Regions from separate parts of the Paenibacillus sp. 01T424 genome, predicted to be linked through region 1. Evidence: riboswitches for the same ligand, from Rfam matches in the RefSeq annotation. Region 1 holds a riboswitch; the other holds the start of a gene.
The links. Region 1 has a riboswitch for cobalamin ahead of AC1DPK_RS03080 (DUF4430 domain-containing protein). Riboswitches for the same ligand answer to the same signal wherever they lie in the genome.
Positions count from the first base shown of each region.

Region 2: it holds a riboswitch for cobalamin, as region 1 does, so the genes downstream of both, AC1DPK_RS22765 (DUF4430 domain-containing protein) here and AC1DPK_RS03080 (DUF4430 domain-containing protein) in region 1, are expected to answer to the same signal.

Region 1 covers NZ_JBFTPZ010000002.1:251,062-255,337, reverse strand. The annotation lists gene AC1DPK_RS03085 (methyl-accepting chemotaxis protein) at 1-1,262, shown strand, start outside; cobalamin riboswitch at 1,410-1,611, shown strand; gene AC1DPK_RS03080 (DUF4430 domain-containing protein) at 1,761-4,276, shown strand, end outside.
Region 2 covers NZ_JBFTPZ010000032.1:42,421-46,696, forward strand. The annotation lists gene AC1DPK_RS22755 (ABC transporter permease) at 1-1,471, shown strand, start outside; gene AC1DPK_RS22760 (ABC transporter ATP-binding protein) at 1,468-2,133, shown strand; cobalamin riboswitch at 2,148-2,348, shown strand; gene AC1DPK_RS22765 (DUF4430 domain-containing protein) at 2,525-3,298, shown strand; gene AC1DPK_RS22770 (energy-coupling factor transporter transmembrane component T) at 3,291-4,160, shown strand; gene AC1DPK_RS22775 (ABC transporter ATP-binding protein) at 4,151-4,276, shown strand, end outside.

The DNA.
Region 1 (4,276 bases):
AAACGTGGGATATTTCCTACCCATTAATTATCGATGGCAAACATTGGGGGGGCGTACGTGTTGCATTGTCTAAAGAAAAGGCAGATGCGCTCATCGCTTCAGAAAGAACGATGGTTGTCATGCAATTTGGTGGCCTGATGGCTGTTGTATTGGTCGTTTTGTTTCTTCTATCACAATTTATGGTAGGACGTAAGCTTCGTAATATTGTTCATGCTGCAATTAATCTTAATTCTAGCGAAGCGGATCTTACCTATCGTATAGAAAATAAAGGAAATGATGAAATTGCTCGCCTAGGCGAAGAAATCAATCATTTCATTGCCCATATGCAAGGCTTAATGCGGACGATTCGGAACAATGCCGCATCCGTATCGGATTTTGCAGGCCGATTGGGTGTAGGCTCGCAGCAAAGCCGAGAGCTCTCCTCGCAGCTTGCTTCCTCTGTGAATGAGATGGCAATTGGCGCGGAAAATCAAGCGGACGGAGCAGTTGAGGCAGCAAGGTCTATGGAGGAAATGGCGACGAGCGTAGGAAGGATTGCTCACTCCTCGAGCCAAATGTCTGAAGCGTCGAACGATATGCTGCAAGCAGCGGAGCTGGGCCATGAAAAATCGGATCATGCGGTTGGTCAAATGGAGCGGCTTGGCGCGGCAACGGCTTCGATATCACGAGTGATTGGAGAGCTTAATGAGCGCTCATCCGAAATCCAAGAGATGGCAGGCACGATTGCTGCCATTGCAAATCAGACGAATTTACTCGCTCTAAACGCTGCTATAGAAGCGGCACATGCAGGGGAGTATGGCCGTGGATTTGCAGTAGTATCAAGTGAAGTGAGAAAGCTGGCGGAACAGGCTTCGGCACATGCGGGCCATATCGAAGAAACGATTAATGAGGTGCTAGCCTTGACTGCCGATGCTGTTGGCGCGGTCACTGCAGGAGAGCAAGAAATGGAACAAGGATTACTCATCGTTCAGGAGCTGAAGGTATCTTTTGACACGATATGGAAGGAATCCCGCCTTGTTGCCTCACAAATTGAAGACGTATCTGCTTCAACGGAGGAGATGGCAGCAGGCAGCGAGGAAGTGAGCGCTTCCGTTGAATCGATGGCGCAGGTCGCCAAGGATACTTCAACTCATGCTGCGCAATCGGCAGCAGACACTGAGCGGCAAAATCAGCTCGCAGCTGAAACGCAGCAGCTTGCTTCATCTGTAAATGAGCTTTCGGAGGAGCTTCAGCGCTCGATTACGAGATTTAAAATTGAGTAATTTGTAGCTGAAGTAGATTTATGATGAAATACGAGTCATAGTCACAATAAATTGAATAGAGAATTGTACAAGTTGAAAAAAAACGGTCAGAACCTTTGTCTAATCCTTTCAAATTTGATACAATTCACAAAACAAGCACTTACAATTTCATAGAATAGCTAATATGGTGCTGCCGTGAATCTATCATTCACAAGCAGCTTAATAGGGAAGTTCGGTCAAAATCCGACGCGGTCCCGCCACTGTATCGCGGAGCAGACGATCATGTTGTCCACTGTCATATCACGACGGGAAGGAGATCGTCTAAGCAATGAAGCGAAGCCAGGAGACCTGCCATAGGAGCGCTCTATATTTCTCACGAGGATGGGAGGGAGATGTTTATTCGTGCTTTTGCAATAGGTGGATTCCTATGCTTCCATGCGCACGTGTTTATCCAAACATCTTTCCACAAACGGAAAGATGTTTTTTTGTTGCCAAAAATGATTAAAGGGAGAGAAAACATTGCTTAATTTAAAAAGATTTATGAAAAAGAGTTTGCCTGCAATTTTAAGTTTTGTATTGGTGTTTACTTTATTTGCACCACAAGTAGGTAAAGCGGCAGATCATTCTGCGAATACGTCATTGAATGAGATGATTGATAAGACGGTTGAGTATTATAAAAATAGAAATACAACATTGAATTCTTGGTGGGAAATTGTTGCCCTTTGGGGTGCTGGAGAAAACCTGCAGGATGGCAGTTGGAAGCTGCCTAGTTGGAAGACCGTGGATCCGGGGTTGAAGCCTAATGATAGTGATACAACTCATATCCGCTATATTTATTCATTACTCGCGATGGGTGAAGATCCTGCGCATGCGTGGGAAACGGATCGAAATCTGTATGCGGAGTTAGCTGCACAACTAAATAAGGATACAGGGTCATTCGCCGGTTCAACAAACAGGCATATGTGGGCGATGCATGCACTTGACACGGGTGCAAAGCTTGGGAGTGACGTTGGTAGCTGGGATGATACCTCAAAGAATAAGGCATTAAAATATCTATTAAGTAAACAGTTGAATGACGGTGGATTTGCATTTTTTGGAAAAGATTCTGATCCTGATATGACTGGTATGGGGCTGCTTGCACTCGGCAATTATCAGAATGATAGTGCTGTTCAAGCTGCGATTGTAAGAGTGAAAAATTATTTGCAAACTATAAAGTTAAACCAAGAAAATGTCATGTATGGAAAAAACTCGAGCAGCACTTCTGCCGTAGTAAGCGGATTAACAGCCGTTGGCGAGGATATGTTGTCTGATGTCTGGATGGCTAATGACAAATCAGTACTTGATACTTATTCATTGTTCCAGCTCCAGAATGGAGCATTTAAGAACGATTTAGATAAAGGTTCTAATTCAATCGCTACAGAGCAAGCACTTGTTGCACTTGCTGATATTAAAAATCAGAAAACGGTATGGCAACGTTTAGGTGAAATAAAACTTCCTGTCTTTGTTAACACAAAGGTTAAAGTTGATGGTATTTCTCAAAGTATTTATGATCAGAAAACGGTTAGTTTAAAACAGAATGAAAAGCCAGTTACAGCACTCGATGCTCTAAAAAAGGCACTTAATACAGCAAATCCACCTATCACTTTCAATATTGTAAATAGTAGTATTGGTTCATATGTTCAAGGAATTGCTGGACAAGAAGCTGGTTCATTTGGCGGCTGGGATGGATGGATGTACGAGGTCAATGGCATTGCGCCAGATGTAGGTGCAGATGCATACCAGCTTAAAGAAAATGATGAGGTCCGATTCTATTACAGTCGTTACCCTGCGCTCTCTACAACAACARAGCTGAACACCGGCTCAGTTGATCCTATTGTCGACGTTAAGCTTGTGGGTGATCATTTCAGCAGCGAAGCGACTATTGCAAGCAACTGGGCTATTGATTCGGATGCGTCAGGACTGACGATTAAATCAATCGAGAAGACGAACGATCAGCACATTAAGATTAGTCTTTTGGGCAAAGCAAAAGACAAGCCATTTACACTACAAGCATTAGCAGCAGCTTCAGAGAGTAAGAAGGAGAGCGAACCGTTTCCGGTTTTAGTTTCTGATTCTGTGACTGTAAATTTTCAGGTTGATGGCATTTCATCACCAATTTATACGAAGCAAACGGTGACACTTAAGAATACAGAAAACCCAGTAATGGTTTTAGATGTATTTAAAAATGCCCTTGATCGAGCAGAGCCAAAGATTGGTTATAAAATAACGGAAAGCAACTTCGGCCCTTATGTATCAGAAATAGCTGGGGAAGCAGCCGGCAGTCTTGGCGGCTGGGACGGCTGGATGTATGAAGTAAATGGGATTGCTCCAGAAGTTGGCGCAGACGCATATGAGCTTAAGGAAAAAGATGTCGTTCGCTTCTATTACAGCAGATATGCTGAACTTTCTACACAATCAACGATTACAAGTGGTGCTGATAATCCGTCGATTGACGTAAAGCTTGCTGGTGACGAGTTCACTAGCGTTGCGGCCAATATCGAAAATTGGACTATTGATACTGGAAATACAGATCTAAAAGTAAAATCACTTGTTCAAGATGGCAAGAACATAAATATTTCTTTTGAAGGTACAGCAAAAGGCGGAACAATAACGGTTAAAGCATTAGCTGCTGCGTTAGTTGGCAAAAAAGAATCCGATCCAATTGTAATCGCTATACCTCGTGAAGTGAGTGAAACAACGGATCAAAATTTTGCAATTCATGAGAATGAGAAGGTTGTCACTCTTGGTACAGCAAGCAATTCGCATGTAACTAACAATATCAGTCTTACATTTACATCGGCTGCATTGCCACAGGTAACAGCTATTCGTGGTACGACAACGTTGGAGATTCCAGCTAATACAAAGGTTACATCAACATGGGATCAAAAGCTGCTGCTTCCTAAAAATTTGAGCATAGATGATAGCGGTCTAACGACTAAGTTGAATAGTGTTTTGTCTGCTGACAATAAAAAAGTCGATGGAATTTCAATTCGCAT
Region 2 (4,276 bases), on a different contig from region 1:
TTTATATCTTGTAGTAGGATCGGTGTTTTTCTCCGTTATCATCGGCGTGTCGCTTGCATGGCTTGTTGCAGCCTATGATTTCCCGATGCGGAAGTTCTTTCACTTTGCATTTTTGCTGCCACTGGCTATTCCACCATATATTGCAGCTTATACTTACGGTTCTATGCTGAGCTATACGGGCAGCATACAAGTTTTTATGCGAAATACGCTCGGCGTAACCCCTAACCAAGCTTATTTTGATATATTGTCCATGAAAGGCGCTATTTTCATATTTTCAATGTTTTTATTTCCTTACATTTATTTGATGACCAAAACCTTTATGGAGAAGCAAAGCGCAGCTTTCATAGAAAACGCAAGATTGCTCGGCAAAGGGCAGCTTCATATCTTTTTCCGAATCGTATTGCCTTTGTCGCAGGCTGCAATTATCGGCGGAGCCAGCCTCGTCGCATTTGAGGTACTGAATGATTTTGGAGTAACAAAACATTTTGGCATTGCTTCGTTTACTGCAACGATTTTCAAAACATGGTTTGGTATGTATGACGTTGATTCTGCCCTGAGATTATCTGCGCTCCTAATGAGCGCTATTATTGGATTGTTTATTATGGAGAGACTGCTTCGCAGGCGAAAAATGTATCATTCCGCGACAAGCAAGCTTAATCCGCTTAAACGAAGGAAGTTATCCTATTTAGGGACAGCTGCTGCTATTTTTGTGAGCACGGTTATATTTGCCCTTTCGTTCGCTATTCCAGTAGTTCAGCTCCTCGTTTGGGCGACATGGACATATCAAGATGTATTGAACAGCAAATTTGCGCAGCTCGTCTCAAACACGCTTTTGGTTTCCATTGTTGCGATTACCGTGTTGATGCTGCTTGCAGTTATTGTCGCCAATGTAAGCCGGAGCCTGAATCGATCGCTTTTGTCGCTTGCAGCAACAAAGCTAATTTTAATGGGCTACTCTATCCCGGGTGCTGTTTTGTCCATTGGCGTGCTTGCTTTGTTTATTTCCCTAGACCATCAATTAAGCGGCGTCTATTCATGGTTAGGTTTTGGATCGAGCAAGCTCGTACTCAGCATGTCGCTCGTAATGCTTATTTTCGCCTATGTAATCCGCTTCCTTGGTGTAGGATTTAATGCGGTGGAAGCGGGATTTGATAAAATAGGCAATCGTTATTCTGAAGCTTCCAGAACGCTCGGCATCGGTATGACTGCTACCTTCTTCAAAGTTGACTTGCCTTTAATAAAAGGATCCATATTAGCAGGCTTCCTGCTTACCTTTATGGAAATTATGAAGGAGCTGCCGCTGACGCTGCTGCTGCGCCCGTTTAATTTTGAGACGCTAGCGACAAAAGCCTATCAATATGCAAGCGATGAGCAAATTCATCAAGCTTCGGTACCGTCTTTATTCATAATCACGGTGGGAATGGCAACTGTTTTTGTTTATCATCGGTTGGGAGAGAAGAAATCCAGATGAACTTTTTTGAGCTGACTAACGTTTCTTTTAGCTATGACAATGGGAAAAAGAGTGTATTGGAAAACTTTACGATGCAAATGCAGAAGGGTGAAGTTGTTGGAGTGCTTGGTCAAAGCGGTTGCGGGAAAAGCACGCTGCTGCGGATTATTGCCGGGCTTGAGATTCCTGCCTCGGGACGTATTGCCGCTGGCGGCAGGGTTTTAGTAGATGATCAGCAGTTTATTCAGCCTGAGCAGCGCGGCATAGGCATGGTGTTTCAGGATTATGCGTTGTTTCCTCATCTGACTGTCGGTCAAAATATATTATTTGGTTTACATCGATTATCAAGAAAAGATAGATTCAAACGGCTGGATGAAATGCTGGAGCTGATACAGTTAAATGATTTCGTCAAGCGTTATCCGCATGAGCTTAGCGGCGGTCAGCAGCAGCGTGTTGCTTTTGCTCGTGCGCTTGCCCCGTCTCCCTTGATGCTGTTGATGGATGAGCCATTTAGCAGTTTGGATTCACACTTAAAGCAAAGCATTCGGGAGGAGCTGAAGCGATTGCTTCACAAAGCCCAAATTACGTGTATGTTCGTCACCCATGATCAAGAGGATGCAGCTGCTATTTGCGATCGAATCATTCAAATCCCATATAGACAAACCCCAGCAATCCCGATATGATTGATTAAATAATCGCATAATTGAATAGAGAAGGTGCAAACAAAAGCATGCTTTTGTTTGCTTAATAGGGAAGTCCGGTTCAATGCCGGCGCGGTCCCGCCACTGTATGTGAAGAGTGATTCTCTGCAAATGCCACTGTCCGATTCAAGGATGGGAAGGTGTGAGAATCGCGTTGACGCACAAGCCAGGAAACCTGCCTTTTTTATTTTGTTTCTCATTCTTCGGGGGTAAAGAATGTGGAGGCGTAATCGTTTTGCAGGACGCATCATATATTTTAGTTATATACGGTTGCTATTCTTACATTCGGCATGCAGATCCCCTAATAGAAGGGGGTCTTTTTTTTATTGTTAAGGTTTGTGTGAATGAGACAAAAAGGAGCAGAAAAGAGACGATGGCAAAGATCTACAAGAAATGGTTACCAAGCTTAATCATCCTATGGCTGTTTATTGGTTTATTAGCTGGCTGTGCCAGTCCGGCACAAAGCGTTAATTCCAATACCAATCAAGTGCAAACCAGCAACGAAGGACAAGTGGGAAAAGAAGCGGAGAAAGCCGCTGATGAGCAGCCAACGAGTACTTCAGCATCAGAAACGGCAGAGGCAACGCAGTTGCCTAGCGAAGATAAAGATCAAGATAACGCGAAGGCAACCGACAACGCTGGCGGTAAGCAAGCAACGCCTTCCCCGAAGCCGAAGCAGACAAATGAGCCAAAACTGGATGATCCAAAAACGAAGCCTACTACTTCTGCGAAACCAACCAAAACAGACAGTGCGGCTACAGCGAAGCCCGTCACGCCTGTTGCAACGCCGAATCCTATGCAGACGGTTACGATTTCAATTGTCGCGGACAAAGATACGGGAACGGTGCTTGCACCAACAGCCGTAGAGTTCAAGAAGGACGATACCGTTCTAGATGTATTGAAGAAAATTACGAGAAAAAACAAAATACAAATGGAATACAGAGGTGTTAAAGGCGGTGCTTATATCGAAGGCATCGATAATATTTACGAATTCGATCTGGGTGCGAAGAGCGGCTGGATGTACCGAGTAAACGGTGAGTTTCCTAACAAGGGCGCCGGGGTTTACAAGGTTAATGAAGGTGATGTTATTGAATGGTTGTACACGACTGATCTTGGCGAGGATATAGGAGCAAAATTCGATGAATAGTGCGTTCGGTTCGGTACATCCGGTTACGAGCTTCAGTTATTATGCAGGAGTCATTACATTCGGCATGCTCTTATTTCATCCTGTTTTCTTATTGACGTCACTTGCTGCGATTACGGTAATTATTGTCATTCATGGCGAAGGGAAGCGGCTGCTTAAGCTGCTTCCTTATTATGTTCTAATGGGCGGTTTAGTTGCTGTTCTTAACCCGCTGTTTTCTCATCGCGGGCGGCATATTTTATTTTATTTTATGGATCAGCCGATCACGTTGGAAGCTATTTTATATGGTGTGACGATGATGCTATCTTTATTGTGCATTTTACTAGCCTTTGTATCGTTTCAGCAGATTGTTACGACGGAGAAATGGATGTATTTATTTTCACGAGTCGCTCCGCGAACTGCACTGCTAACCTCGATGTCGATTCGGTTCGTACCGCTTTTCTTGCGGAGACTGGATCAAATTACTACGGTTCAACGAATAAAAGGGGTTTCGATTCTCGAAGGCAGCTTGAAAAAACGGAGCAAGGATGGCATGCTGCTCGTTCGTGTGCTGTTGACCTGGTCCTTGGAGGAGGCGCTTCAGACCGCTGATTCTATGAAAGCTAGAGGGTATGGCGCAGCTAAACGAAGCTCTTATGTCATCTATCGTATGGATCGTAGAGATTGGTATGTTCTATTGTTTCTTGGAGCAATGGCACTAGTATGCATTTGGGGCTGGATGCAAGGTTTTGGTGTGCTTACTATTTACCCGCGTCTGGAAACAATGCAGTTTCATAGGGGGGAAGGCATTGCATACGCTTGCTATTGCGCCTTTCTGTTAACACCAGTCGTACTTGAAGAAATGGAGAGAAGGTCATGGAAGTAATTCAGGTTGATCAATTGACGTTCCATTATCCGGAATCAACGGTTGCAGCACTCGATAACATTACTTTAAATATCAAGCCAGGCGATTTTGTCGTCCTTTGTGGGGCATCCGGCTGC